4 regions of the Sporomusa rhizae genome follow, and region 1 is predicted to be linked to each of the others. Evidence: riboswitches for the same ligand, from Rfam matches in the RefSeq annotation. Region 1 holds a riboswitch; each other region holds the start of a gene.
What was found. Region 1 has a riboswitch for cobalamin ahead of SRRS_RS05550 (TonB-dependent receptor). Riboswitches for the same ligand answer to the same signal wherever they lie in the genome.
Positions count from the first base shown of each region.

Region 2: linked by a shared signal. The riboswitch ahead of SRRS_RS05140 (hypothetical protein) and the one ahead of SRRS_RS05550 (TonB-dependent receptor) in region 1 are both predicted to bind cobalamin.
Region 3: linked by a shared signal. The riboswitch ahead of cobT (nicotinate-nucleotide--dimethylbenzimidazole phosphoribosyltransferase) and the one ahead of SRRS_RS05550 (TonB-dependent receptor) in region 1 are both predicted to bind cobalamin.
Region 4: linked by a shared signal. The riboswitch ahead of SRRS_RS03880 (TonB-dependent receptor domain-containing protein) and the one ahead of SRRS_RS05550 (TonB-dependent receptor) in region 1 are both predicted to bind cobalamin.

Region 1 covers NZ_CP156925.1:1,235,585-1,243,256, forward strand. Annotated here, with positions in the region: gene SRRS_RS05540 (autotransporter domain-containing protein) at 1-2,280, shown strand, start outside; gene SRRS_RS05545 (hypothetical protein) at 2,403-2,885, shown strand; cobalamin riboswitch at 3,077-3,259, shown strand; gene SRRS_RS05550 (TonB-dependent receptor) at 3,456-6,236, shown strand; gene SRRS_RS05555 (hypothetical protein) at 6,288-7,672, shown strand, end outside.
Region 2 covers NZ_CP156925.1:1,122,839-1,130,510, reverse strand. Annotated here, with positions in the region: gene SRRS_RS05160 (hypothetical protein) at 1-113, opposite strand, end outside; gene SRRS_RS05155 (PQQ-binding-like beta-propeller repeat protein) at 118-1,539, opposite strand; gene SRRS_RS05150 (energy-coupling factor transporter transmembrane protein EcfT) at 1,545-2,432, opposite strand; gene SRRS_RS05145 (ABC transporter ATP-binding protein) at 2,380-4,101, opposite strand; gene SRRS_RS05140 (hypothetical protein) at 4,106-5,752, opposite strand; cobalamin riboswitch at 6,176-6,360, opposite strand; gene SRRS_RS05135 (sirohydrochlorin cobaltochelatase) at 6,386-7,336, opposite strand.
Region 3 covers NZ_CP156925.1:4,699,212-4,706,883, reverse strand. Annotated here, with positions in the region: gene SRRS_RS22010 (tripartite tricarboxylate transporter substrate binding protein) at 1-523, shown strand, start outside; gene SRRS_RS22005 (Bug family tripartite tricarboxylate transporter substrate binding protein) at 635-1,576, shown strand; gene SRRS_RS22000 (Bug family tripartite tricarboxylate transporter substrate binding protein) at 1,657-2,628, shown strand; gene SRRS_RS21995 (ABC transporter substrate-binding protein) at 3,041-4,207, shown strand; cobalamin riboswitch at 4,326-4,515, shown strand; gene cobT (nicotinate-nucleotide--dimethylbenzimidazole phosphoribosyltransferase) at 4,686-5,726, shown strand; gene SRRS_RS21985 (nicotinate-nucleotide--dimethylbenzimidazole phosphoribosyltransferase) at 5,719-6,777, shown strand; gene SRRS_RS21980 (LTA synthase family protein) at 6,783-7,672, shown strand, end outside.
Region 4 covers NZ_CP156925.1:843,775-851,446, reverse strand. Annotated here, with positions in the region: gene SRRS_RS03880 (TonB-dependent receptor domain-containing protein) at 1-2,673, opposite strand, end outside; cobalamin riboswitch at 2,851-3,035, opposite strand; gene SRRS_RS03875 (hypothetical protein) at 3,430-3,663, opposite strand; gene SRRS_RS03870 (TraY domain-containing protein) at 3,790-3,972, shown strand; gene SRRS_RS03865 (GNAT family N-acetyltransferase) at 4,144-4,599, shown strand; gene SRRS_RS03860 (helix-turn-helix domain-containing protein) at 5,198-5,422, shown strand; gene SRRS_RS03855 (hypothetical protein) at 5,746-6,816, shown strand; gene SRRS_RS03850 (hypothetical protein) at 7,076-7,243, opposite strand; gene SRRS_RS03845 (hypothetical protein) at 7,332-7,667, opposite strand; gene SRRS_RS03840 (helix-turn-helix domain-containing protein) at 7,656-7,672, shown strand, end outside.

The sequences.
Region 1 (7,672 bases):
GGTAATAATATTAGCCAGCAGGTCTTTACCAAAGGCACAACGGTTGCCGTCAATGATGCTGCTGCCCAAGGCGGTATAGTTGCCGCCGTCTATGCGTCTGCGAAACCACTCACGATAGACGCGAGCGGTCAAGTTCTCGGATTAACCGCAACTACCACAGGTACTGACAGGAGCACTTATGGCCTATATGCGGCAGGAACAGGTGCAAAAACAGCTGTAACCGCAAAAGAACTTGGTATAAAAGCGGAAGGCGGGAAAAATGCGGGCCTTTACGTCGGCAACGGGGCAGAAGTCGGCCTTAAAGCTGATAATGGCACAGGCATCGTTGCGGAGAATGGCGTCGGCATTCTTTCCGAAGGCGGTACCTTGGTTATTGACGGCAAAGTAACGATTACAGCCGCCAATGGTACAGGCATTAAAATGACCGGACCAAAAACTACCGCTAAAGCTCAGTTGCTTACGGCGAGCGACACTGTAACAAATGACGGCGTTATTAATGGTGATCTTGATATAACGGCGGCTGCCGGTATTGATATGAGCGGCGGTAAAGTGCTTAGCGTTACCGGTAATACCAAGATCACAGCCAGCGGTGATGATGCCGTCAAGGCCGACAATGGCACGGCAAATCTTAACGGCGGCGCGAATATTATTGTCACCGCAGGCAAAAACGCTCTTCATACTTTAAACGGCGGTATGATCAAAATTGCCGGTGACAAAGCTGTGAATATCAGCGGGAATGTAGTTAATGACAGCGGCACCATCGATATCGGCTTGAGTAAAAACGGATCTTTACTGAACGGCAGCATCACTACCGCCGAAGGAGCCACAACGAAACTGACCTTAGCCAATGGCGGTGCGTGGGGCGTAACCGGCGACGTGGCAAGCAGCATTACTGAGCTTGCAGGCGGCAGCAGTAAGAGTGCTAAAGGCTTTATCAAACAAGCTTCGGCGAAAGAGATCACAATTGACAAATATAGCGGCCAGGTCACTGCTATCTATGAACACGACGCAACTGCGCCTACGAACATCAAGGGCGGCGGCATAACCATCAAATCCGCAGATACCGGTTCTGTATTTACACTGAGTACTGATAATAGCGGTATCAATACCAAAGATAGTAGGGAAGTTTTAAAAGTACTCAATGCTTTGTCTAACAAACTGACCTATAAGGGCGCGGAAGAAACTAAAAACCTCAGCGGGAAAGTGGAAATAGCCGAAGGCTTATTGACCTCCAGTGCCGGGATTAAGGTGGGCGATATTACTTTCGGCACCGACGGTAATGGCAGTTGCACAACGGTTGCGGATATCGAAAATGGACAACCGGCAAATAACACACCGGAAATCTTCTACGGCTCCGAGCAAACTGCCATGATGCGTGGCGCAAAATCCGCCATGGTTTCAGCGGCTATGGCTTGGCGGGCGGAAAACAACGACCTCCTGAAACGCATGGGTGATTTACGCTTGGGAGCCGGGAAAGAAGACGGAATATGGGCGCGGATGTATGCCGGCAAATCCAAATACGATAAAGAGCAGACCTATTATGATAACTCATACCGGACAATCCAACTGGGTTATGACAAAGCCATTGGCATAAGCGGCTGGCGCCTGGGCGCCGCCGTAAGCTATAACGACGGCAAAAGTAATTACGAGCGCGGCGACGGCGATAATTCATCAACCAGTCTGGCCCTGTATGGAACCTGGCTGGGTGAAAAAGGACATTATCTGGATTTAATTATGAAAGAAAGCCGCGTCAAGAGTGATTATAAGGTATTTAATGACTATGGCTACAAACTGAATGGCGACTATAAGGCATGGGGAACTTCGGTCAGTGCCGAATACGGGCGCCGCATCCGGCAAAATAACGGCTTTTACTATGAACCGCAAGTGGAGTTGACGTATGCACGGCTAGGCGGCGACAGCTACAATGCGCACAGCGATTATCTGGGAGGTACCACCCTGCGGGTAGATCAGGACGGCATGAATAGTCTCATTGGCCGTTTGGGTATCGGTATCGGACACGAAACAGCAAAAAGCAGCGTTTATGCCAAAGTATCTCTGCTGCATGAATTCTGCGGCAACTTCAGTACCTCTTACTCTGCTGCCAATGAACCTACCAAAGAAACTAAGCTGGACTTTGGCGATTCCTGGTGGGTATTCCAGCTTGGCGGGACTACCAAATTAAATAATCATACATCTGCTTACGCAAATGTTGAAAAAACAGCCGGAGCGGATATTAAAACCGACTGGCGCGTTGACGCCGGCGTGCGTTGGACTTTTTAGTATTAATGTAATAAAAACACCCTGTGACCGTGTTACGGTCTGCGGGCACAGGGTGTTTTTAAAAAACCGGAAATTCCCGCTTGCGGGCAGTGCCGGACAAAATAAATTAGGAGTTGATTGTGATGTTGTCAGAAATGCAAAATCAAGAAATCGCTACAGAACAAGCGGGAAAGCAAATGAATGCGAAAGCCGAAAAATTTCAAAAATCTTTGGAGGACAACAATATAAATTTATTTAGTACCGAGTTAATAGAAGATACTTTGAAAAGCTCAGTTTTTCGTTCACGGATTGAAGTAAAAGGTCAACAATTGCCGGCAGTGATTATTATTGACGAGAGCATATTTACCATTATCCGCACACAGATTGTTACAGGTATTGATGCCGATAAACGAGCTGACTTATTGCATTGTGTCAATGAGATGAACGAAAAGTTTAAGATTTTCAAATATTATTTGGCAGAAGACGGCACTTTACTTATGGATGTTTGCATTCCGTTTGTGGACGAAACGTTTGACAGCAATATGATTCATTTGATGGTAGACGTATTAGTCCGGCATCTTGATGAAACATATCCTCGACTGATGCAAAAAGTCTGGGGAGTATAACAATTGGTTTACAGTCCCGATCTGCCAGGGAATTTCTGTCGAATTCCAGTACTGTTTCGTCAAAAATTTGCTGAATTATATGGAAAATGATTAGCAAATGCAGTAAAAAATCACTCGTTTGAGGTATTTACGAATATTCTTACCTTACGCTACCATGGGGATATAATCCATATCTGAAAATATTTTGAAACAATATAAATATGGGTGCAGGTGCCCTTCGGGGCTTAATAGGGAAGCCGGTGTAATGCCGGCACGGTCCCGCCACTGTAATGGGGAGCCGCTTCAAGATATGCCACTGGAACCTAGCGTTCCGGGAAGGTTTGGAGACGCGATGATCCTAAGTCAGGAGAACTGCCTGCATGACAATCGCCATTATACCTGCGAGCGACGGGGAGGAGATTACGGTAAGTGGCCGGGTAAAGCCCGGCTGCTGGCGTAATGAGCATAACTCCCGGTAAGGGGGTTTTTTTATTGAAAGTTTTTCATTGTCTGCCGGGTTTTTAACACTTGGGTATGCAATTCGTTACAAGGGTTGACTTGATTATTTAAATCTATGGCTGGAGAGATTGTATGAAAAACAAAAAAAAGGCACTGGCAACTAATCGTTTGCTTACGGGATCACGGACAGGCCTGGCTTTGGTGTTGGCGGCATCAATCTCCGCGGGTATTGGTTTTCAAACGGTACACGCCGAAGGAAATGCGAATGCGGATACTCAGGATTTCACCCTGGAAGGGGTTACCGTGGAAGCGAAACGGCCTGATTGGGAAAGTAAATTGTCGCCGGGGTCGGTTACGGTTATCCGACCGGACGATTATAAAGGCGAACAAAAAACCCTGCCCGATTTATTGAAAAACGTTCCTGGCGTTCATGTTCGCGAGGTGAACGGCAAAGGACAATATACCACAGTCAGCATCCGGGGATCAACCGCGGCGCAGGTCGGTGTATTTATCGACGGTGTACTTACCAATCTAGGCGGTGATGCCGCTGTGGACATTTCCACAATACCGGTCAAAAATGTCGAGCGTATCGAAGTGTACCGCGGTTATATTCCCAGCCGGTTTGGCGGTACCTATATGGGCGGTGTCATCAATATTGTGACCAAACGGCCGGACAAGGCCAATGTGTCTGCGGAGATAGGACGGGCTGGTTACGGTGGTAGAAGCTACTCCCTGCAGGTAGATACCCCTTTAGGTAACGGCAGTTTAATGGTGGGGCTGAACCGTGAGCAAAGCGACGGCGATTTTAAATACAAAAACTATGCGGCGGAACGTAATCTTCCCTATGCCATGAAAATGCGCGACGGTTATCAGACCGAGATTGAGAATTTTAACACCGATATGATCGAGAATGCAAAGCAGCGCTATAATGTCAGTCTCACTGAACCGGAAAAAGCAGCCTTCAAAGGAAATACAGAAGAGTGGTTGCGCTTTGTCCGGGACAATACGACAGGCACAGATAATTTTTACAACCGGGCGTATGCGGGAAATTATACGACTGCCCCGGGGGAAAGCGCGAATATACTGTGGGGCGCAATCAAAGACACAGAGAAATGGACAGGAAAGTTCTCCAAACCGGCCGAGTTTAGAAATTTCTTTGAAAACGCCGATGTGGCAACCAAGGATGCGATTTATAAGGATTATGCCCGGGCCGAGGCAGAATATGCAGTTCGTAAAGCCGACCCGGATACCAACCCCGACATGGCCGGAAAAAGTCAAAAGCTAGCCGAATGGAAAGAGAAAATGAAATTGCTGGAAAACGATGAGCGGCGTCGCCAGTACAACGATTTTAAGAATACCGATGCGCTGATCAAATGGCAGGATGATAACTGGATGATCAAAGGCAGCTGGAAGAAAATTGACCGGCATTTGCCGGATGGCCTTTGGGGAAATGACAGCGCCAGCACCGCGGTAAGTTCCGGCAGTTATGTGGATGCCAAAGATATCTACTACGCCGAAAGCCGCAGGCAGAAAGTCGATGCCAGGGAATTTTTGGTGCAGCGCCGCGACACGGTAGGAAAACTGGAATGGGGCTGGATGATTGACTACCTGCATCAAGATAAAAGATACAATACGGAAAAGCCTTATGAATATGATAAAGCGCCGCCCTGGCAAACACCGATGCGATTATGGAGCAATTATAAATCAAACAAGTACAATCTTCAGATCGACGGCAGCTACAAATTATCAGACTCCCAACTGCTTGAGGTTCAGACAAATTTTTCAAGTGAAAAAATGCGCGTACACGGTTCCAGAATGGATGACTATTCCAAAGATGAGGCCATCGGGGATGTAGGCACCGCGATGGCAAGTTACCGCAATTATTACAAACAGGAGCTGTTCAATGTTCAAATCCAAGATACCTTTACAATGGACCGAAAGGAAACAGTATGGCTGACGGCAAGCGGGCGCTATAATCAATCCAAAATTTTCGGGAGCAGTACCCGGATGCAAAAAGAAGATGCACACAAATGGTTTAAAAAGGAGGATGAGCAAACCGACGGCAAGGCTACCTGGCAATTGGCTCTGAAGAAGAAGTTTGACGATAATTTTACCATGCGTATGACCGGCGGCACCTATTACCGGTTATTGAACCTGTATGAAATAGCCGGCGACGGAGCCGGCATCCTGCCGCCGCCACGGGGCGCGGCTGCGAACGGAACCGCTTTCCCGCTGCCGGAGGAGGGGAAACAATTTGATATCAGCGCGCTGCTGAACGGCAAAATGCTAAACGCCGATGCCAACCTGACAGTTACTTATTTTTGGCGGGATTCCGATAATATGCTGCAACTAGCGCGTCGCGGAGTGGATTATTGGTCTTACTTTAATGACAATCACGGCAAGGCCCATGGGGTGGAGATACAGACCGGGTTGAACTGGAGCAAGGTTTCCCTGGACCTGCAGGCTACTTATACCAAACTACGAATGGAACGGCGTAACAGTACTTTTGCTGATTACGGTCAGACTGAACCCTGGCGGGAGGTTTGGCAAACGTATGCGCCGGAATGGGAAGGCTCCGCCCGGCTGACCTATCATCCCACCGCGCAACTGGCGGTGTTCGGTGAAGTCAAGTATGTCGATGAGTATTTCACCGACAGTACGAAGGACAAACGCGGCGGCCAAGATTCCTATCTGTCCGGCAGACCGGTGGGCGCGTTAACTACAGTAGGCGCCGGGCTTAAATGGAAACCGCAAAAAAGCCTGCAAGTAACCTTAGGTTGTAATGATATCTTCGATAAAGGTCCAAAAATGAGAATTTACAGTCCGAAGCTGTCGCCGGTTGACGGGTATGTCAATCCGGAATTTCCTATTCAGGGCAGGACTTATTATGCAACGATACGTTATGAATTTTAATCTAAGTCTACTTTATCAATAAGGATGATTTGAAAGGAGTGGCAAGATCTAATGTTGTGTCATCAAAAAAAGCGTTATAGCAGGAGGAAAAATCTCGCAGCAGCTGTTTTGTTAGGCTGCTTATTGAGCAGTAACCAGGTATTGGGGGCGGATCTGGCAGCCGTAGTGCCGTCAAACTTTGATAAGAGTCAAGTCGGGACATTAAGCGGTTCCAGAGTCACTGCTTATATTGATCCTGCTTCGGCTGCGATGAAAATCGATGAACTCAACCGGGATCCTTCCGTATTTACGATCAATCACAATGGGAAAATTCAAGTGCTTTTGCGGCAGTATACGTATAGTACAACTAATTTGGCGGCAGTGAATATTATTAACCCTGCCAACAAGAAGTGGAGTGATTATGCAATTTCCGGTGAGTTACCGAGTGTACCTAATATTCATGCCGCGGCAACTCAGGGGGATTATCTTTATACTACAGACTATGATTTTGGCAATATTGCCGTTGCCAATTTAAACAAAGCGATCTTGGCTGAGAGTGAACATCATAGCTTAAAGGAAGACGCCTCAACGGTAACCGGCAGCAAGTTTTCTGATAAAACCACGTTTCATGGAGAAGGTCTGGTAGTTAAGGACAAATATCTTTATGCTATCACCAGTGTAAATCTTAACGGTGGTTATGATAATTATGATGACGGTTATTTAATGCAATATGAAATAAAAAAAGATGGCAGCCTGGTGGCCATAGATGCGCAGCGTATCGGCAAAAATACTTTTAATGTTCATTCCTTCAACGATACGCTATTTACCTGCTCTACCGGCGGTTATCAGCAATTGGGTTACCCCAACGCAGAGACTGCCATTCATGCGGTAAATGTTAACAGGGGCAACCTGAATTCCTCCCGTAAAATTTCTATCCCTGAAGGTGTAAAAGGCGAGTTCCGGGATATGGCCATTACCAATGATGGTACGGCGTATGTTTTTGGCGGCTATTATGATGGGAGTTATGGCGGCATTATCGGCAATGTGTATAAAACAACGATAACCAATCTGCTGGCCGATAAACCTGCTGCCTGGGAAAAAGTGATTGAAATTAATGACTGGCCCGGGTTCAACTGGGATATCGAAGTGGAATCCAATCCGCGCCGTCTGTGGTTTTTGGCCGGAAATAAACTGCAAATCTATCAGGACGGCAGTACAAAGCCGTTAGAATTTGACGCTTCCAAATTTGCGACCAAAGAAGGGCTCAATCAATTTAATTCCTGGGGCTTTGCCTTTATTACTCCTGACACCGTAGCCGGCGGTAATACCCAAACCTTGCAGCTAGAGGTTGGTGAAGGCTTGACTTCCCCGGGGGCAACAATTTCCAAAACCATCATTTTGCCTGCGCTGGATGGTTCCGCCAATGGGACTAACGCCATCAGCGGTACACCAGATTA
Region 2 (7,672 bases), 110 kb from region 1:
GCAAAAAAACGGCCGTTTTTAAGAGCCACACCGCAATAACAGCCTAAAAACATGGCCGGTAACGCCGTTTTCCACATTTTCAAAACATCTGATAATGCTAACGAAATATCCATATTGTTATTCCTGTCTTGTTAATAACACTAACTTATATTCTCCAACGACCCGTCCGTCGTCAAGCTGGATCGGTGCTTCAATACCGGCGGCATATTTCCCGTCCGCACTGATATCGGCCGCAATACAAGGCCCGTCAGTAGCCACACGATCCACTAACTGCGCTTCCGGTATTGTTACAATATACAAACCATGCACTGAAAGGTCTTTGGAACGAACATTCCGGCCGACGGCTAACGCTGCCTGCCTGCTGCCTGCCGCTATTTGCTCAATCATACCGCCGAATTTATAGTTATTCATCAAGTTACCCTGTAAGTCAAAAACGAATAAACTGTTTGAGCTTGGACTTTCCACCGGGGTTGGCAGCTGCCAATTGGCCCGGTTATAGGTATTGCCTGTTGTAAACACAACATACTCACCGAACATTTGAACGTAATTACCTGTGGCATTAATATAGACACCGGCAATTTTTTGCGGCTGGCTGATACTGCGCCGCCATAGTTCCTTACCTTGTATTCCATCAAACAGAAAACAGCGGCCATCACTGGCAATAGCGGCTGTATAGCGGCCATTAGCGCTTACTTCCGGGCTTGTGCGCATCGCAACATTTTGATACGGGTGAGCTACATCTACGATATTGCTCCACAACACTGTTTCCAGCCTCCCGTCCAAACAATATATGCTCCGGTCATACTTATATTTCGCAATATCATAGTTAGCCGTGGCAAAATAGGCCCTTTCGCCAGCAGCATCGACACTAATCCAGCTTACCCAGGCATCAAGATTGTGGTCACTGGGAAAAAGCCCTACCTGTTCACCCTCTGGCGTAAATTTATAAATACGGCCAATATACTCGTTACGACCGTCAGGCTGTCTTATATACCGCTGCGCAACCGCATAAATCATTCCGTTGGCATCCGTCTTGACAGCTACCACACCGGGGAAAGTTTTTTCTTTAATGTTCGCCCCCAGCTCATTCACACTGGCCTGCCGCCATAGCTCACGGCCATCTTTGGCAGCAAGACTAAACAAATATCCCTGCGGACTGTTTTCGCCAATAAGTATCGACTGTCCGTCCGGAGAAAACTCTACTGCCGTTATCTTTCCTAACCCCATGTTTTTCCGCCAAACAAGGCTGCCTTTCGTGTTAAATAACAGTACCTCGCCTGTTTCCGATCCAACTGCCAGATAGCGGCTGTCAGGTGAGAAGCGGACAAAGCCTTTATTAAATCCCATTCGCTGGTAGTTATATACTTCTGTCTGCCCCAGCACAGTTTCCGTTGTTTTGACATAAGCTCCGGTCTGAGTACCACTCTGTTTACCGGCCATACTCATTCGACTGTCCAGGCTAAAAATATGCGATCCTAATAGTCCCAATGTAACAATGAATAGCACGGTGATTATTATCGTAAAGAGTTTTTTCTTCATATGCCTTACAGCCACACTTTCATCAAATCATATAACCCCCGCCAGGACGGTACATATAACAAGCCATTAAACTGTAGTGCATCCACTGCTTTGAGAACCATAAGACAGGACACGGCCAATAGCAGGGAGTGGCAAAAAAAGCGCTCATAACGCGACCATTTAGGTAATACAGCCTGCGGTGTTTCCCGGCCAAAGCCACGGCTCTCAACAGAAGCAGCCAAGGTTGCCGCCCGGCGCAGCGTTCGCGCCAGTATAGGAAATAGTGTTTGAAAAGCGGTCTGTATCAGCCGACTGGGTGATAGTGTTCTGAATGGTTTAAACCCTCTAAGGCGTTGCGCTGTCAACACAACCGCGGTCTCTTGAAAGATTACCGGCAAAAACCGCAGACCGGTAATCAACATAAACCCCAATTCATAGGGCAGCCGCCATGACAGCAGACTGCGCAGCAACTGACGGGGATCTGATGTCCAGTTAATTAACAGGCCTAATGTGAGCATAGTACCGGAACGCAGTGCCTGGATAGCACCGTATTCCAACCCTTCCCGGTAAATGAACACCCCGCCGGTCAATGCTCCAAAAGCCGGTGTGGCAGGCGGCAGTAAACACGCAATAATAGTTCGCGGCTCCCGGGAATAAAACAGCGCCTGACTTGTCATCGAACCCCAGATACCTAAGAGGACAAACACCATGAGTACACGCCATCTGGCAGGTGATGAGCGGGCAACAACATGCAGGCCCAGAGCTAAACAAAATAACAAAAATAATGACCGTGGACTGTCTACAAGCAGAATCAGAGCCGCCAGCAAAATCAGTAATACCAGTTTGGTACGGACATCAATTCTATGAAGCAGAGTCTGCCCGGGTGTAGCCTCCCATACATGTCTGTCGTACATACTCTACCACCTCCTCTACCGTAAGCGCAGTGCCACCATATAATGCCTGAGAGAGGCAAAGCGCTGCCGGCGGCTTAAGTCCGGTAGCCTTAAGCATATCCTGGTCCTGAAAAATTGCGGTCGGTATATCGTCGGCCACAATCCTGCCTTGCCGCATAACAACAATTCGGTCAGCAAACCGTGCAGCAACTTCCGTATCATGGGTACAAAAAATAATGCTGCCGCCTTGCCGGGTATATTCTTTGAGCACCAGGACAATATCCTCAATATGTCCTATATCCTGACCGGTTGTCGGCTCATCTAAGAGCAAAACCTGTGGCTGACCGACTAATACAGCGGCAATAGCCACCCTGAGTCTTTGTCCACGGCTTAACGCCAGAGGAAAATCCTCTTCTAAATCATTCAGCCCCAATTTATCTACAAGTTGTTGGCAATACTCTGTCCAGCCAGGAGCATTTCCTTGCTGCTGCCGCAGACTAAAACCAATTTCCTCACGCACAGTGCTGTTAAACAGCATAAAGTCCGGATTTTGTAAAACCATGCCAACAGATGGTGTCACACCGGCAACCTGTTTTCCAAGCACCTTTATGTCACCTGCAATGGGTTTCAGTAACCCGCCAATCAAATGCAGTAAGGTGGACTTACCCGCCCCATTGCTTCCCATTAAGGCAATAAATTGCCCGGGAGGCACAACAAGTTCCACTTCCTTAAGGATTACATGCTCCGGATTGTCATAATAAAAAGTCAAATGCTGAGCGCGAATCGCGGGTAGCTCTGCCGGCTGCTGCCCCCTAAGACCTGCCGCGGCCAGTTCGGTAACCGGCGTGTACTTGGGAACATCGTAACATTTCCTGATCGCAGCTACGGCATCACTGACCTTATCCGAACAAGCCGTAACGCCAAGTTGGTGGCAAATGGCGACAGACTGCGGCAGCCTGAGTCCGTTTGCGGCAAATATTTCCTGACGGCTGTACGCCTTTTCGCGTACCCCCTGCCAAATGAGCTTACCGGCCTCCATGATTGCTACCTTATGACAGAGCGGCAATACTTCATGCAGCCGGTGCTCAACAATGATAATCGTAATTCCCATGTTAACATTAAGGTCTTTCAAAACCGCCAATAATTCAGCCGAACCCTGCGGGTCAAGCTGGCTGATCGGTTCATCAAGCGCTAACACCTGCGGCTTAGCAGCCAGCACGGCGGCTACGGCCAGGCGCTGTTTTTGTCCGCCTGACAAAGCATGTACGCTGGCGCCGGCTCTATCTAGCAAACCTACCAGCCGTAAAGCTTCTTGAACTTGTGGCTCAACTTGTTCCTGCTTCAACCCCATATTCTCTAAAACAAAGGCAACCTCATCGAACACCGTTGTAGAAAAAATCTGGTCATCCGGATTTTGAAATACCATACCCACAGTGCGGCTCATCTCTGCTATACCTAAAGTACGCGTAGAGCGCCCGCCAACCAATATTTCGCCCGCAAGCTTCCCGCCGCTGTCGTGGGGAATAAGGCCGTTGAGCATTTTGAGCAAGGTACTTTTGCCACAGCCGGTGGCTCCGGTTAATAGCAGGAAATCTCCTTGTTCAACCTCCAGACTGACATCTTTAATACTGGGAGCACTTCGATGCTTATAGGTAAAGGAAACATTACAAAATTGTACATTGCCCTTCATCTGATCAGTCACCCCCTATCCTGGCTAACCTGGTGCCTAGAGCAGTGCCACAGGCAGCGCCTATCGCTGTATAAACAAACCCGTTGATGGCCAGCACCATAGCAATATACCAACTTGCATAATACATACGATACAAAAATGCCATACCTTGTAACAATACATAAGTAGAAATAGTATCAGCCACACCACAGCAAACAGCCAAAAGCACTATTTTGCCTGCAGGGATTCTTTCACCCTCCTGTTTTTGCAGCCAGCCGTACATCCCGCTGCCATAAATGAATAGTTCCAGAAGCAAGGCTTGCAAGCAATAGGACAACACACCAATTGGTGAAATTTGTCCAAAAGCCAGCATAGCTAAAAGCATGCGAATAACCGTCATAAGCGCAACTACGCCCGGGCGGGGAATTAAGATAACCAGCGCCACCACCATCATATAGAGAAATACTCCGTTAAACAGACCGGTAACGATAACAGCGAACGGCCCCAATATAATGTGAAAAAAATCATTTAACAAGGTAGACGGTACATTAACTACGGCAAAAGCAGACGCACCAAATAAGGCGATTGTTACCAACCACCGGGTTTTGAGTGCCGCAAGCACCCGCCTGAGACGACTAAACGCTACGATCAGACCTGCCATTACCGCCAATGCAGCTATACTGACTACAACCAGCGCTTTGCTATCTTTTTTCACGATAGTAAGCGGCGACTCATACACTATGTTGGGTGTAATCCCATCACTGATTTCGGCCTGTAACATATAATCGCCGCCTGCTAATGCACGTTCATCGGCATACACCGGCATCAACAGACGTTGCTTTGTGTCACCGTTTAGAGCCACAAAAGACTCTAAATAATCTTTTTGCCTGTCCAACGCGCCACCATTTGTATCTTCATTGGTTGCTCCGGGAGTAAACAAGCCGGCTACCGGCTGATGACTGCCTGCATCCAGCAGGCGGACGGTAACAACTGCCAGCTTTTGTACTCCAGAAGGATTATCAATATCCACCCCCAAATGCGTTACCGGGTGAATAGCCTCAACCTCCTGATTGGATGCCCCTTTGCCAATCAGCAAATTTTTGTAATAATCCCATTGCCGGTCTCTTAACAATAAAACGTTTTGCCCCCTACGATCATCGGTGTTACCGTCTTTATCTAAAGGTAAAATAATACCAACTACCGTAATCGGCAAAACGTCAGCTGTTTGAGACGCCGTCACGGCAACCGGCACCTGCTGCGTCAACGCCCCTGCCGTGATACTGGCTGTATACGAGCCAGGCGGCAATTCCGACGCCACCTGGAGAGGCAGCAAATCGTACCAATGGCTATAGCCGCCTGGCAGCAGCATTTTCCTTGTTAAAACATAATAATCTGTTCTTTTTTTTATCTCCCAATTTTCCTGAGTTCCGACAGGACTAAACCCTGGCGGCAGACTGATGGTAATGACCACCTCTTTATCGGCTGAGTCGCGGTTTTCAATATTAAACAGCGCCGCTGTTTGTGTACCCGAAGTTACAGAATCCTTGACCTTTCCCAAGTAATACGGAAGTTGACAGGAAAAAGTCAAGCCATCTTTGGCCTGACCAATAGGAATTGCGAACAATACATACAGCACTGTTACCAATCCAGCCAGTGCTTTTTTGATGGTCAAACTTTTTCCCCCTTTACACCAAAGACTTCGTTTATCCGATGACTAAGCCGCTCTAAGACTCCCTCTTCTCCAAATGGAAGTCATACCCCTACTGACACAGGCGAGCGTAAGTCTCTGGATAAGGGCGACTAACCTTCAGGTGGGGTCAAAACCCCATCTGAAGCTAAGTCTACTTTATGTAAATTTTATAGACGTTAAAAAAAGAAGGGTCAAAATTGACCCTGCGCTACTGCGCTAAGCAAAGGACTTAGTTTATGTGCTTTATAGAAAACTCCGGACTGTTTCCTGTCAGTCCGGGGTATCTACCAAAATAAATACTCCTGGCACTAGGTACCAGGAGTAAAATCCAGTAATCGCCTTTTAATAACATTTCCTACATAAAAGGATGCGTACTGTAATCCCCTCCCCATACCTCGTGGGTAAAACGGTGACTGTCAGTTAGGCAGTTCTCCTGACTCTGGTTCATTGCGCATCCAAACCTTCCCAAGACTTTTCATCTCAGTGGCATTCTCTTGGATTTGCTCCCCATTACAGTGGCGGGACCGCGCCGGCTTTTAACCGGTCTTCCCTATTAAGCCCCGTAGGGCACCTAGCTCAATAATATTTAGTTTTATTAATATTTTATCCGGTTTTCTATTCAATAGTCGGAATAGTAGGTTTATCTTTGCCGCGTTCTTTATACTTATTATCGACAGCATCTTTAGTGTGCTGTACATAGATATCTTGAATTCCCGGGTTTTCGCCTAAACCATGGATATAAGCATCAACCTGGAATCCGGCTGCAATCAATTGTGATTTATATGATTCCTTATCATCGCCAGCCATATCATTATTAGCATGATCGCCAGCAACCAACATCATCGGCATTAAAGTTACTTTCTTAATTTTGTTTGTTTTTAGTTTCTCAATAAGGTTTTCTATTGTGGGATATCCTTCAACCGTAAATACAAAAACATTTTTGAGACCGGCATCTTGAAGTTTCATCTGCAAGGCAGCATAAGCAGTATTGGATGGATTGACGCCGCCATGTCCCATGAAAGCAACCGCTTCATTTTTCCCTATTTTAGGTAATTGATTTTGTAATGCTTTTATAGCAAGCAAGTAATCATCGGGTTTTTCGCCTTCCTGTCCAGTATAATAAAGAAGCGGTCGACCCACTGATATTTTGTCAAAGGACTTTTCAAACGTTGAAACCACACGCATGAGTTTTTCATATTCATCCCCAGCTTCAATGTGAAGAGGCTGAATAATTACTTCTTTGTACCCTTCTGCTTTCAATTTCTCTAATGCTTGTTTTTCGGTATCAAATTTCAGTCCATCCCTATCAGCAAGTTTTTTGATGATAATTCGGGAGGTAAAAGCATGACGAACTTCATAATCCGGAAAAGCTGACTGAATTTTGTTTTCTACAGCTTCCGTGGTCACTTTTCTGGTATCTGCATAAGTAGTGCCAAAGCTTACAACCAATATAGCCTTTTTACCAGCACCTGCCGGAGCAGCAGACGCCACCGACGGAAGCAGACTGACGCAGCCAAACACGGCAAGCATGCACATTGTGACACATAAAGAATACAGTTTTTTCATAACAAATTCACTCCTCAAAATGTCTTATAATTCCAAGCCAAAGCAGGCGATTACACCGTATGCTGTTCTCTGTTCACAGTCCTCCCTCTAGATAATATATATGTATATCATGCTTATTTGGAAAAATTGAGGGTCATTTGACCCGCGCCAATCGGCGCAAAGTTCGAAAGGAAATCTTTAGAAAAATGGCATAAAAATTTAAACTCCTGACCATTTGCAGTCAGGAGTTTTTTAACAGTATGCTAAATGAAAACTCCTGGCAGTTAACCAGGAGTGAATTAAGCTAGTACGCCATAAAGCGTATACTGTAATCCCCTCCCCATACCTCGTGGGTAA
Region 3 (7,672 bases), 2.4 Mb from region 1:
TGCAGGATTAGGAACAACAGCACATGTTGTAGGTGAAATGTTTGCCAAGGAAGCAGGTATTAAAGTTGTCCAGGTTCCCTTTAAAGGTGACTCGGAAGCTCTTACTGCTTTGCTTGGTGGACATGTGCAGTTCATTCCAGGTACTCCGTCTTCTTTGAAAGAACATGTAAAAAGCGGGAAAGTTAAAATACTTGGGGTTGCCGAGGAAAACCGCTTGACTATTCCTGGTTTTGAAAATGTGCCGACTTTAAAAGAACAGGGAATTAACGTTGCCTTTAATTTCTGGATTGGAGTAGTTGGGCCCAAAGGCATTCCGGCAGAAGAACGGGCAAAACTCACTGCTGGTCTTAAAGAAATGATTAACGACCCTGAGTTTAAACAAAGCATGCTTGATATTGGAATGTCAGTTGAATACTTGGGCCCTAATGAGTTCAGTGATTGTTGGGCAGAAAATAATGTAAAATTGACCAAGATTATAAAGGAAACCGGTATTGCCGATATCATTAAGGCACAAAAAAAATAGGAGTTTATAAATTTTTTAATTGGGGATAGTCAGATGGGCTATAAAAATAAAGTGCTTACGCTAATGGTAGTTTTTTTATGCATGTCAATTATATTAGGGGGGTGCAGTAATATGTCAAAGGAGAGTACAACTTCGGGACAATATCCTTCTAAATCTATTAATATCATTGTGCCTTTTGCCGCCGGAGGCGGTATGGACTTATTGGCAAGGACGCTAGAAAAGTCTTCTCAAAAGTATCTCGGACAACCTTTGGTTATTGTCAATATAGCTGGCGGTGGAGGTACGCTTGGTATGAACGAAATGGTTGCCGCAGAACCAAATGGATACACGATCGGTGCCGTCGGCACTAGTACAATATTACAATCCCTTTATGGTGAGACAAGATATCATTATCCTACCGCTTTGGAGCCGATCGTTCAGGTAGTGAGTGCACCTAAAGTAATAGCTGTTCTTGCTGATAGACCTTGGAACAACTTAAGTGATTTAGTCAATTATGCCAAAGAGCATCCTGGTCAAATTAAATTTGGGCATGCAGGATTAGGAACAGCGACACATGTTGTGGGTGAGATGTTGAACAAAGAAGCAGGCATTAAGCTTGCTCAGGTTCCATTTAAAGGTGATTCAGAAGCGCTAACTGCTTTGTTAGGCGGACATATACAAATTCTTTCAGGCAATCCGGCTGCTTTAAAAGAACACGTGCAAAGTGGAACAGTCAAAATATTGGGTGTTGCTGAGGAAAAACGCATGACCATCCATGGATTCGAAAATGTGCCAACATTTAAAGAGCAAGGAATTAATGTTTCGTTTAACTTTAGCAATGGAATAGTAGCTCCTAAGGGTATTCCGGCAGCTGAAAAAGCAAAATTAGTAGCTGGACTTAAGAAAATGATTAATGATCCTGAGTTTAAAAAGGTCATGATGGATATAGGAATGGAAGTGGAGTACTTAGGTCCAGATGAATTTAATGACCGATGGGCTGAAGATAATGTGAAATGGACTAAGATTGTAAAAGAAACAGGTATCGCCGATATAATTAGGGCGCAAAAGAAATAGGGGTTTATAAATTTTAAATTGGAGATAGTCCGATGAGCTATAAAACTAAATTACTTGTGGTGCTGATAGGCCTTTTATGCATGTCAATTATATTAGGGGGGTGCAGTAATTTGACAAAGGAGAGTGTAATTGCGCGGCAATATCCTACTAAGCCCATTAATATCATTGTACCGTTTGCTGCCGGGGGTGGTATGGACTTACTGGCAAGAGCGCTGGAAAAATCATCTCATAAACATCTTGGACAACCGTTAGTGGTTGTTAATGTGACCGGGGGTGCCGGTACAATCGGCATGAACGAAATTGCTGGTGCAAAACCTGATGGATACACAATCGGGGTCGCTGGTACTAGTGCGATATTACAACCGCTTTATGGCGAAACGAGATACCATTACGCTACAGCCTTGGAGCCTCTGGTTCAGGTAGTAAGCTTACCAATGGTCGTAGCAATACAAGCGGATAAGCCCTGGAATAGTGTAAACGATTTAGTGAATTATGCTAAAGAACATCCTGGTGAAATCAAATTTGGACATGCGGGATTAGGATCAACAAGTCATATTGCTGGTGAGATGCTTGGCAAAGAAGCAGGAATCAACGTTGTGCAGGTTCCTTTTAAGGGCGATATGGAGTCCCTTACTGCCTTATTAGGTGGTCATGTACAATTTATTTTTGGAAATCCGGCTGTTATAAAAGAACATGTAAAAAGCGGGAAAGTTAAAATATTGGGTGTTGCTGAGGAAACACGTTTGACTATCCCTGATTTCGAAAATATACCTACATTTAAGGAACAAGGAATAAATCTTGCGTTTAATTTTTGGATTGGAATAGTTGCCCCAAAAGAGCTTCCAGTTTCGGAAAAGGAAAGGTTGTTGGCGGGTCTTAAGGAAATGATTAACGACTCCGAGTTTAAGAAAAGTATGGCAGATATCGGAATGGAAATAAAATACTCAGGTTCAGAGGAATTTGGTGATCGATGGCTAAAAGATAACATAAAGCTAACGAAGATTATAAAAGAAACTGGAATAGCCGATATAATTAAAGCGCAAAAGAAATAATAAATGAGTTAAATTAAAGTGTGCTATCTTCTTTCGGGAAGAGGGCACACTTTAATATTTATAAGAAGAGTAAAAATAAAAGAAAAATATAAGCCAAAAGACATGAGTGACGGACAAAGAAACCGTATGTACATTCGATGAGTACAAATGAATAAAAATATAATAATAGTTAAACAAAAAGAGCTAAAAATACCTTGAAATAATAAAAAACATGTAATATAATTTAGAATTATAATGGATAGAGGTTGAAAAAATACTATAAAAGTATTTTAACAGTATACTTTTGCAGTATGTAAGCAAAGGCTCATTTTATATTTTTTGCCTGATATAAACTTATATTATAAAGTTTATTGTGCAATTTTATGCATTCAGGACAAGCAGCTGCAGCCAAAAAAGAGGAGGAATTTTAGCAATGAAGAAGACAGGGGTAAAAACGGCAGCCATGTTAATTATCATGTTGCTCATGGCAGGTATTGTAACTGGTTGCGGGGGAGCGAATTCCAATGAAGTCAAAATTGGAATTTTAAATGAGATGACTGGCGGCAATGCAACTATGGGGACTTCTTCAGCCAATGGTGCGAAGATGGCAATTAAAGAAGCCAACGCCAAGGGTGGGGTACTTGGCAAACAAATTAAAGCTGTTATTGCCGATAACAAAAGTGAACCCTCTGAAGCGGCCAATGCTATGACTAAATTGGCGACGCAGGACAAAGTTGTAGCCATCACCGGTATGTTTGCCAGCTCCAATGCTATCGCTGCCTCTAGTGTAGCTGAGTCCACCAAAGTACCGTTTTTAGCAGTGGGTGCAACTAATCCCAAAGTTACTGTTGATGAGAAAACCGGCAAGGTAAAAGACTATACGTTCCGTGTTTGCTTCATCGACCCGTTCCAAGGAACGGTAGGCGCTAACTTTGTTCTCAATACCCTAAACCTTAAAAAAGCTGCAATGTTGGTTGACAGCAGCAGCGACTACAGTAAAGGTTTGGCTGCATTCTTTAAAGATGCTTTTACCAAAGGCGGCGGCGCGGTTTTAGCCGAAGAGGCCTACTTGCAAAAAGACCAGGATTTTAAAACAATCCTGACCAAAGTTAAGGCACTAAATGTCGAAGTTCTTTATGTACCAGGTTATTACGAAGAAGTTGGCAAAATCGTAAAACAAGCGCGGGAGCTTGGTATTACCGTACCTATTGTTGGCGGCGACGGCTGGGATTCGCCAAAGCTTGTGGAAATAGGGACAGCAGCGGCACTCAACAATACTTATTTCACGAATCATTATTCGGTAGATGATACCAGTGCTACTTCTAGAGAATTTGTTGAAGCCTACAAAAAAGAATATGGACAGGCACCTGACGCTATGTCCGTACTTGGCTATGATGCGGCCAATGTGCTGATTGACGCTATCAAACGCGCCAACAGCCTGGACCCGACTAAAATTCGTGAGGCTCTTGCCGCTACCAAAGACTTTACTACCATCACTGGTTCGACGACTCTGAACGCAACTCATGACGCAGTGAAAAATGCTGTTATTATCGAAATGAAAGACGGCAAGCAAATGTTTAAGGCTACGGTTAAGCCATAGGTATCGTATATAAATTGAAGGGCAACCCTATTATTGCTGTAAGGCATAGATAGGGTTGCTTCTTTATTACTTTACCGTTGACGCTATTTCGCGGGTTTGTTATAATTAGGGCATTAAATGAATAGTATGCGGTTAAGGTGCCTTTAGCTAACGGCTAGGGAGAATAGGGAAGTCTGAGCATGATTTCATGCATAAGCGCGGGCCCGCCACTGTACCGGGGAGAGCTTACAGATGTCACTCGTCAAGGGGAAGGCGTAAGTATTGATGAACCGGGAGCCAGGAGACCTGCCTTACACCGTCTTTACCATCCTTCGTGGAAAAAGAAGGCTTTTTTGGAGATTTACCAAAAGAGTCTTTTGTTTTTGTACTGGCAAAAACAGGTAACTTTGTCTGGATAAAGGCAAACCGGCTGTTGTTTTGGGCGAAGGGTTGGCGAATGAAGTGTTTTCTTTACTTTGTAATTTTTATGGGGGTTGCTATGAGTTTACTCAATGATGCACTTTTACACATTACTTCTACCGACACCGGTATTATGCAGCAAGTAGAAGAATCCTTGCTGGCTGTAGCCGGGCAAAGCGGCAGTCTTGGCCATCTAGGGCAAATGGTTAAGCAGTACGCAGGTATTACTGGTGAGCAATGGCCGGCTTTGCCTAAGACTTGTATGGTGATTAGTTCGGCCGATCACGGAGTTGCCAGGCAGGGAATCAGCGCTTACCCTGTGGAAACTACTATGCATATGACCGCCAACTATCTGATATCAAAAGGTGCCAGCGCTAATGCTTTTGCGAATTTCTGCGGCGCCGATATGGTGGTTGTTGATATGGGTATTGCCGGCGATATGTCCCATGTGCCCGGATTGCGGCACCGGAAGATTGCCTACGGCACCAATGATTTTACCCGCGGCCCGGCCATGACGCGTGAACAGGCTGTGCAGGCAATAGAAGCCGGGATTGAAATTGTTAATGAAAAGGTACGGGAAGGTTATAGATGTTTTAGCCTAGGGGAAATGGGTATTGGCAATACTACCTCTAGCGCTGCTGTTGTGGGCGCGTTTACAGGGTTGTCGCCGGAACAGATTACCGGCAGGGGAACAGGCATTTCTGATAGCCGGATGCAGGTGAAGATTGAAATTGTACGCCAGGCACTCGCTCTAAACAAACCGAATGCCCAGGATGGGCTCGACGTGTTGGCTAAGGTGGGAGGCTTTGAAATTGGTGCGTTAGCCGGAGTCGTTTTGGGGTGTGCTGCTAACCGCTGCGCCGTAGTTATTGACGGTCTGAATACCACGGCGGCGGCGTTGATTGCTAATGCTATTAATCCGTTGTGTAAAGAGTATATATTTGCGTCCCATCTGTCAGGTGAGCCGGCTCATATCATTGCCCTTAGCCATTTACATTTGGAAGCCTGCCTGGATATGGGGGTACGGCTGGGCGAAGCTATTGGTGCGTCGGTTGCTATAGATATGTTACAGGCGGCGATAAAACTTCTGAATACTCTGGGAGGCCGGACTCATGCTTGAAGATATAATTACATCAATAAAACCTCTGGATACGACGGCAATGGAACGCTGCCAATTGCGGTTGGATAACCTGACCAAACCGCTTAACAGCCTGCATTATTTTGAACATATAGCCAGACAACTTGCGGGCATTACCGGTAATCCCCGTCCGAGCGGTCTGGAAAAAAGTATTATTATTATGGCGGCTGATAATGGCGTAGCTGCTGAATTTGCCTGGGACAACAGGCAGTTGACAACAGCACAGAAACTTCACCGATTTTCCCAGGGTAAGTCGATCATCAATGTACTTGCCGGGCATGCTCAGGCAAAGCCGCTGGTTATTGATATTGGCGTGGCCTCCGATTTACCGCCTTTCCCGGGAGTACGGCCGGAGAAAATAGCCTATGGCACTGAGAATATGGCGAATGGTTCGGCCATGACCCGGGAACAAACCATGCGGGCTATTGCTTTGGGAATCACCATTGCCAGAGAACAAATAGCGCAAGGCGTACAGATTATCGGTTTGGGCGAAATGGGGATGGCCGGAAATCTTCCTGGTCTGGCTATTGCCGCTTGCTATGGTGCACCGCTCGCGGCAGACTGGGAGGAAAAGACCTGCGCGATTGTTAGACAGGCACTGCAGGTGAATCATCCGGATAAGCAAAATCCGCTGGATATGCTGACAAAAGTAGGAAGCTTAGCCATTGCTGGGCTTGTTGGCGTGATACTCGGCGCCGCATCGGAGCGTGCAGCGGTGGTACTGGACGGAGTTGCCAGCGGTGCGGCCGCCTTGCTGGCAGTAAAAATAGCACCGCAAGCCAAAGAGTATCTGATTGGTTCGCATTTTGCCGCCGAACCGGGGCATGCCGCTATTCTTACGCTGCTGGACTTGCCTGCGTATTTAAAGTTAGCTATGAATGTCGGCGAGGGCACCGGGGCTGCTATGGGGATGTCGCTACTTAAGGCTTCGCTGCATGTTCTGAGTGATATGAAAACCTTTGGCGAGGCCGAGGTTGCTGTTGCACAGGACGGGCCGGGGGCGCTAAAACAAAACAAGTCAGTCAGAGGGTAGCCGCTATGAAGCAATCCTACAACGTTTATTTGCTGTGGCTTGGTACCTTACTGGCACTGCTGTTTAAATCGGCCCTGGTAATCGGGGTAGTTAATTATACGGAATTTCAAAAGGCTTATTTCGCAGATTTTTGTGCGGTTGTGCCTAGTTACGCGGTATATCTTGCTTTTATCATTATCGTTTTATCACCGGCCTTTTTACTTAAAGGCCGGAATAGAGCATGGTTCTTAATCGGAATCAATCTGATACTGTCCTTCATTTTTCTTTTTGATTTATGGAATTACCGGGCGTTCGCAACATTTCTCTCGCTGCATGCGATAAGTCAGGCCGCCAATCTTGAAAACTTAGGCAGCAGTATATGGTCAATGAGCAGAGGCGAAGATAGTAAGCTGTTCTGGGATATCCCGGTTTTAATGGCGGCAACAGTGTTTGTTTATCGACGCAGTCACCAAATAAACAGAAACAAATTGCTGTATGTTCTATTAACCGGGCTTGCTGCTGTTTATTTGGGCTATGCTCATTACATCTTTGATGTTTCGGAAGAGCGCGGTCAAAAGCAATGGCTATTCTCCATGTGTTGGGCACCCAGCCAGACAGTGACCGGGTTATCGCCCCTGGGCTACCATTTATTTGATGGGTACAACTATATTGCTGACTGTCGGCCCTTGGAGCTTACCACGCAGGAAAAAAATGATATTACGGCTTGGTACCGTGAGAAGAACGAAGTGTTGCCAGGCAATGAGTATAAAGGATTGTTTAAGGGACAGAACTTGATTTTTATTCAAGTAGAGTCGTTGGAGACTTTTTATTTGAAGCATACGTTAAATGGCCGGGAAATCACCCCTGTACTTAACCGTTTACTCGAGAATAGTCTATATTTCGCCAATTTTTATGA
Region 4 (7,672 bases), 390 kb from region 1:
GGCTGACACCGAGCCGCCGCTCTTGCCGGGCTTCTTGGTGACAATGTTAATGACGCCACCCATCGGCGCGCCGGCAAAGCGGGCCGGAACATAGCCGCGGTAGACCTCGATGCGGGCGACATTGTCCATCGGGATGGCCGACAGGTCCACACCGGTTTCCGAGGTAAGGTTCAACTCCACGCCGTCCAGATAAATGCCGACCTGAGCGGCCGTACTGCCCCGGACGCGGGCTACGCTGTAGTTTCTCGATCCCCGGACTTTTTGGATGTGGACACCGGGCACGGTTTCCAGGTAATCAGGCAGCGTCTTCTGCTCCCCCTGGAAATCCTCCGGCCGGATGACCGACACGGTGCCGGGCGAAAGGTCCCGCTCCCATTTGGGGCGCGGGGCCTCGACGGTTACCGTTTCGAAGGTGTAGTCCGCCGGTTCGGTCAGGGTTGCCGCAGCAGTCTGGCGGTCCGGCTGCTCTTTATTGCCCGGTATGCTTTTGCCCTTAGGCGCGTCCGTGCGCTGCAGCCGTGTGCCATCCGCCATTGCCGTTGTTGCCTGGCCGGCTGAAAGCGGATCCTGCTTAAGTGGCGCCTCCGTTTGTGGTGATACCGGTTCGTCTTTCACTGCGGCCTGACTGTCAAGCGCTTGCGGCGTAGGGGCGGCGGCTGACACCCTAGCCGGAGCCGGTTGGCTGTGTCCGTCTCCGGCCACAGCTGCTGTAACTGCTGCCGCCGGCTCCTGTAACCGGCGATCGGCGTCTGCCTTGCCGGCCTTAGCCGGCAAGCCCCATTTCCAAGCCAGGCCGCCATTGATCTGCCAGTCTTTGCGGACATCGCCGCCGGTGGACTTGCTAAATTCCAAAAACGCCGAACTGTCGCGGGCCGTTTGCAACCTGGCGCCTAGATTAAACTCCACCCAGGTGTCCTGCCCCGCCCCGGTCAGTAAGGCCGCACGGTCACCGGAGAAACGGGCTTCCAACTTACTGCTGCCGAAATCATGCAGGGCCGTGACGGCAGCGTATGCGTGACCGCGGTGCTGCTCATCGCCGAACTCCCTGCCCACGGTCACGCCCAGCCGGCCGACCACCGGCCGGTCAGCGGTTTGCGCAACCGTTAGCTGGTTGGGCAGGGTGTAGCTTACCCGGTCGATGGTGCCGACCGATAAACCGGCCTGGGGTTCATAATACCAGCCGTCAGACAAGTCCCGGCGATAACCGTACTGCGCACTGATCCCGCTGGCCCAGCTGTCATACTGGGCTGTATTGCTGCTGTCGCTGTCATAAAACTGGTAGTCGTTTTTAATTTTCGTCATCCGGGCCGCCAAATCCAAATAGTGGCCGTTGTTGCCGGTCCAGGAGGCGTAGGCTCCCATGCTCGTGCCGGTCAGGTCCCCCTGGCCGGTGGCATAGCCGGCATCGGCACTGATCCGGCCCAGCATCAGGCCGTAGTACAACGTCCCGTTAAAGAAATCACCCTCCCGGGTCTTGTCAAACCCGACCTGCAGCCCGTCATAGCTTTGGTTGAAGCTGCGCCCGTACGCGCCGTGGCTGTTCAGCTTGCCCCGGAAGCTATGCGCCCAGACCTCTTCACTTACCGGCCTGTCCGCCGCCCCGGCAGGGAACGCCGAATCTTTTTTCGCAAAATGCCGGGCATGCAGCTCATTCATACGGTTAAAGAGATTGTCCTCTTCAATGCGCCAGACATTGCGGAAAGCCAGTTGGGCATCGCTGGCCATTTTGCCGGATTCGGAAATGACACCGGTATTGTGAGACTTCACCCCCAGCAGGATTGCTTTCCCTGCCTGTAGGTTGTTCCAGTCGATGATCGGTATTAGTTCGTAAATCCGCAGCGGACCGTCCACAAGGGAGACTTGCCCCAGTACATTAACCTGCTGGTAAGCAGCGCTGCCGGCGGCACTGAGATCAACCACAACATAATTGTACTTCATTGGATCAATAATCTTATCTATGGGCCGCAGGAATACCCCACCCGCGCCGCGTACTAGGCTCTTATAGCTGGGATCATAGGCAGACTGCACGTAGATCGTGCCGCTGCCGGTCAGTTGTTTAACGGTAAAGCCGCCTACCGCTGCTGTTCCTATGCTCGGAGTTTTTACATGGGTATTGATGCGAAGCACAACGTTACCGGTTAGGTTCAGTTTTTCCACCGTCAGGGCGATCGGTTTTATACTAGGCTCTTTACTAGGAGAAGGCTCCTGATAGCCCACACTGTTGCCCTTCCAGGCCAGATCCAGCATACTGCCGGCAGACAAGGTAAGCTCGGCAGCAGTTATATAAGCGGCCCTTGTTACCGCCGGCAAATCCATCGGACGCCATCTTTCTCCGGCCAGCAATATAATTGGCGCATTGTATTTTTTTGGGTTTGTTGGCACAGTTCCGGCACCACCCTTGGTGGCTGTCGATTCGTAGGTATCATAGCCATCGATCTCCCCTTTTGATGTCCAGGTACCATCTGCCGGAGTGGTAAACGCAGCCGCCGTATTGATAAACGCGGTTAAGCCCAACACCAGCAACAAGACCAGGCGGAGCACCACACATTTAGCGCCGCGCCCACCGCTGCTGCGACGGATCGATTTCATCCGGCCGGTGTTTTTCGCCAGCTCGGACACCACCTGCCAACAGGCGCGGGCCCGGTTCCAAATGACTTTGTAGATATGGTTCAAAGGTAATCATTCCTTTTTATCCTGTTTTTTCTTCGTTACTCTTTTGCCTATACCCCAATTAGGGCTTGGCTTAGTTTTGCAATAAAAAAAACTCCCTCAACGGAAGTTTTTTATATCCAATTACCCGGAAATTTTTCGGTAATTGTACATAATCTCCTCCCTGTCGCTCGCAGGTAAAATGGTGATTGTCGAACAGGCAGTTCTCCTGACTCCGGTTCATCGCTGTCCCGCGCCTTCCCAAAGCCTGATGCTTCAGTGGCAAAAATGCGAGACTACTCCCCGTTACAGTGGCGGGACCGTGCCGGTATTTCACCGGACTTCCCTATTAAGCCCTTGCGGGCACCTATCCCCGAAATATGCTGTTGTTCTTTCGGTTTCATCTTATGATGGATAATTCTGGATTATGACTGTTTATCCCTTCAAATGGATATAATTTTTCTGCGGACTCTTTCCATAAACTTCAACGCGGACAATGTTGGGCTGCCTTTTCCCCAAATTGAAGCCGGGTGTTTGCTGCACTGTACTGGAAACAATCGTATGTGGAACATACCCTTGTTTTCCATTCGGTTGTCTCCATCACAGAGTGTCGCGTTGTGACAGTAGGCAACAAGTGTCTATTAGACACATTTTAAAGCAGACTTTGCCCTTGTTTGTCGGCTTAACAAGGTAAGCCTGCCGTGGTTTAGTTTGCTCTTTTAGTTACTCCTTTCCGTAAGTTCAATTTTCATGAACCTTATTATGTAGTTTCGTGTCTGCTCAAAGTTCGTATCTAAATGACTCAAACTCTGCCAGCGCTGCCTCCAGCCGCCGGAGAGCTTCGGTGGTATCTGCACCTTTGCTCAGTCGGGAAAATTCATCAGATGCCTTGCGAATTCTATCATATATCTCGCTTTCCCGTTTCCGGTACTCTGCCGATGTTTGCCCTCTTACCAGGGAAAATCCGCCGACGCAATGATTCAATTTTCTTGACCCTTGTCCATGTAGTAGCAATACTGGCTTCCCTCCTTTCCATAGTACATTTTAATCATATCACGCCGTCATTTTGCCGTCAATACGCCATATTTAACTCTTTTAATATACAGTTATTGTAATCAGGCTCTATTGGAGGAGATTATCGTGTCACCTAATACGTCTAAGTTCACACTTCGTATCGACCAACAAACACTCGAAAAGTTTCGCTATATTGCTGACAATAATTTCAGAACAGTCAATAAAGAGCTAGAAATGATTATAAAAGCTCATATAGCCACATACGAGGCAAAAAACGGCGAGATTAAGATTGATTTAAACACAAAATAAAGTAGACTTAAAAGCGCCGGATCAAATAGAAGTCGTCAGTTAGCCTCTTTCCTGTTTCTCTGGATTACCTGGTAGGTAGAAAGGATAACGCAGAAACAAATAAATAAGCTCAACCGGTAAGGTAGGCAAAGCTGCGCTTAGTGTGAATATCTATGTGTGAGGATGATGGCTGTGAAATTTATATATACAGATGGCCGCAACCAAGATTTCATTAACCTCTGCAAATTACTTGATGAATATCTCAATGAAATTGCCGGCGGCGAAGAAAACCGAAAGCAGTATATTTCCTATAACGCACTTGATAATATTCACGATGTAATCTTAGCTCATGATGATGATAACGAGCCCATTGGCTGCGCCAGCTTTAAACGCTATGACGAAAAAACCGCTGAAGTAAAACGGGTTTTTGTAAAAAAAGAATACCGCAGGAAAGGCATTTCCAAAACGTTAATGATTCTATTAGAAAAACGAGCGAGAGAAAAAGGTTTTAGCACTCTACTATTAGAAACAGGTGCACCTCTTGTCGAAGCTATAGCCTTATATCATAGCCTGGGTTATCTTATAATCGCAAACTATGGCCAATACAAAGATTTGCGAGGATCTGTTTGTATGCAAAAGAATTTATGATGAGCCGTACTTCAAAGCCCCGTATGTAAGACCCTCAAAAATTTAATAGAAACTAACCAGTGTACAAAAACCAAGCGATCAAACGCGATACAATTGATTGCTTGGTTTTTAATTACAGGGAACATCTACCGCCGGAATGACTAATATTCCAAATAGAGCAAATAGTAATGGAGCATACTTGTAAAAGACCCGCATCTTATCCCCTCTTTACGACATTTGGAGCCATAGCTGATTCACTGTCCCCTGTTTCATTTTATTCATGGCACCGTTCACTCGGCACTCTAGATTTCCTAAAGTGCAGCACAAAATAAGGCAGTCCATTGAAGTTATAACGTCGCTGATTTATAATAAAATAGTATATTTGTAACCAAGTTTGGACGCGCTGCGCTACCTTTCATCGCGCACATCCCGCACTACTTCCATTCCTCGTCATGTGTGGAAGCTTATTTATTTGTTTGTTGGATTTACCTTCTTCCATTTTGTCTGAGACTTGCCATCTTGTATGACAATTATATTTTTTGTGCCAATGGCACGTTTTTATACTCATATTATAATGTGCAGTTAGCACAAAGTCAACTTATTTTTAAGGGATGATGGTATGATTTTACCAATATTAGCGGAAAGACTTAAATATTTACGCGAACAACGGAACTTTAAGCTGAAAGAAGTGGCTACGGCTGTTGGTATTACACCTAGTGCAGTCGGTTCACTAGAACATGGAAGAAGACCGATAAGTATCATAACACTTATTAAAATGGCTAAATTCTATGGTGTATCGACTGATTGGCTTCTGGGCCTAACAGGTAATCCTGAAAGAAATTAGTTCGAAGTAACTCGCTATTTTCTTTTTGTATGCCTTGTCTTAATATTGGCTGGTGCCTGCTACATTATAATAGATATATCTAATCCTGTGACTAAAATTTTATATTGTCTAAAAAATCCATCCATATACTGAATTGGTCCGCAAAAATTTATAAACTCGTACCTCCTCTAATTCCTACTACCTCATTCATGCAATCGCCTAATTATAAATTAGCTTATTAAAAAAAATCAAAAACAGAAAGAAATCTGCGATTATTAACAAATTAAATTACCCTTAATAATTCGAGATAATTTCGAAGTATAAATTTACAAAGGAGAGGCAAGATGGATAATCGTCCTTTATGGGAAAGACTATTTTACTATTTGATATCCTTTATTTTGCTAATATTTTTAGGGTGGATATTAATTTATAATCTCCAACATCAGCAATCTATAGATACGAATAATCTTTTAATTTTACTATTAATGGTCTTTATAACTTTAGGTTTTGTTTTTGATAAAATCTCACTTGGTAAAATATTATCGGTCGATCGTCAAGTAAAAGAGCTAGAAAAAAAACAGAAAACAATCAATGATGATAATCATAAATTTAAAGAAGATATAATGAAAACTCTTTTAACCTCTATAACACAAGTAAATCAATCAACAAGAACATCAAATAATATTCACATTGCTTCTGTTTTACCAGCTACTCCCGAGGATAAAAATACTTCAGAACAAAACGAAGAAAATAACACTAATCACGAATTATCCTGTAATGATAATTTAAATAACCAAAACTCTTGTATCTCTTCAATAACAAATAAGGGAAGTAATAATCCTTCCCATAAAGATTATTATATACCTGCCCAGTTAAGGCCATACATCTCAATGGAAATGCTTGATACTCTAAAGACTTCAAATTGGCGAGGAGTTCTAACTAATAACATAATCGCAATGATTGCAATCATTGCTTGTGCTAGAAAGAAAGGAATAAGCGCAGATTCTATATCATTTGATGTAAAAATTGGCTTAAATAATTCTGACTTTGTTAGTAAAAGAATTGTCGTATTTGATGGATTTTCCAAAGTTTTATATGCTGATTTATTTTTTGAAGTTCGAGTATGTCGCATACCTTATAAAATAAACCTTGACAGAATAGAAGTTATGCTTAATCAAATAAGAACTTATGCGACAACAAACAGCGTTCAAGCTAAATTGATATTTATTAACGCTATTTATGACGACGATAGATCCGATAACGAAACCATATTTTTGAGAAGAACTCTAAACCACCATTTAGAGCCTGCTATAAAACAGGGCTTGTTAGAGATTGATACATTTGAAGCAACGCAAAGTAATATTCTTGATGTTTTTAGGCTAAACTGCGAAGCCGCAGCTACCAATCTAAAGTAAATCAGAATAGAACGATACATCATAGCCATAGGTATGTCAAAATATAATCGACTAAAGAAAGGGATTACTCTCTCGTCTTTAGTCGATTATTGTTCTAGAGAATACCAAAAGGTACCGTCAAGATAGTTTCGCACGCTTACTGTCTAATTTCATTTCGGGACTAAAGAGTTAGGCATAAGAAAAACTGCCCTTTTAAGTTGGGCGGTAAATAATTTTCTCCACTTTAATTAATGACAAATGTGCTTCTATGTATAAAAATTTATTTTCCTTTTCCTCTTGTAAAAACCATCATAACAACCGGGGCGACTGCTAATGCAATCTTACAAGCTTTTTTTATTGCTCCACCGGCTAAGTTTCCCTTTTTCGTTAAACAATGCTTACAGATAACCCCATCATTTTCTTTTTGACAAAAGATACATCTACTCATCTCGGTCCCTCCAACAGCAGTTTATTTCCAGGTATTTCAAACATTACATTTTCGACGTTTTGAGGTATGTTAAATCGGTTAACTAGACTTATGTCCCCAAAAGCTTCTTAGGGTTATCATACCAATATTCATTAGTTATGTTCCCATCGTGAACTAATCCAGACATTACTTTCATTTTTTCATAACTAATTTTTATTATATCTTTAGCAGGTTCTAATACTTTTTTAAGTGTATCTTTATACCCAATAACTGAATAAGCTAATATCAATAATCTTGTTGCCTCAAAATATGCATACATTCCTTCTTGAATTGTAGAGTATCGCCCCTCGACTTCTTTATAAAAATCAGAATAAAAAAAGGACTTCATAAAAAGCATAAATTTGCTTTCAGGAATAGCAATTTCTGTTATTTTATGTTTCCACAAAAAAT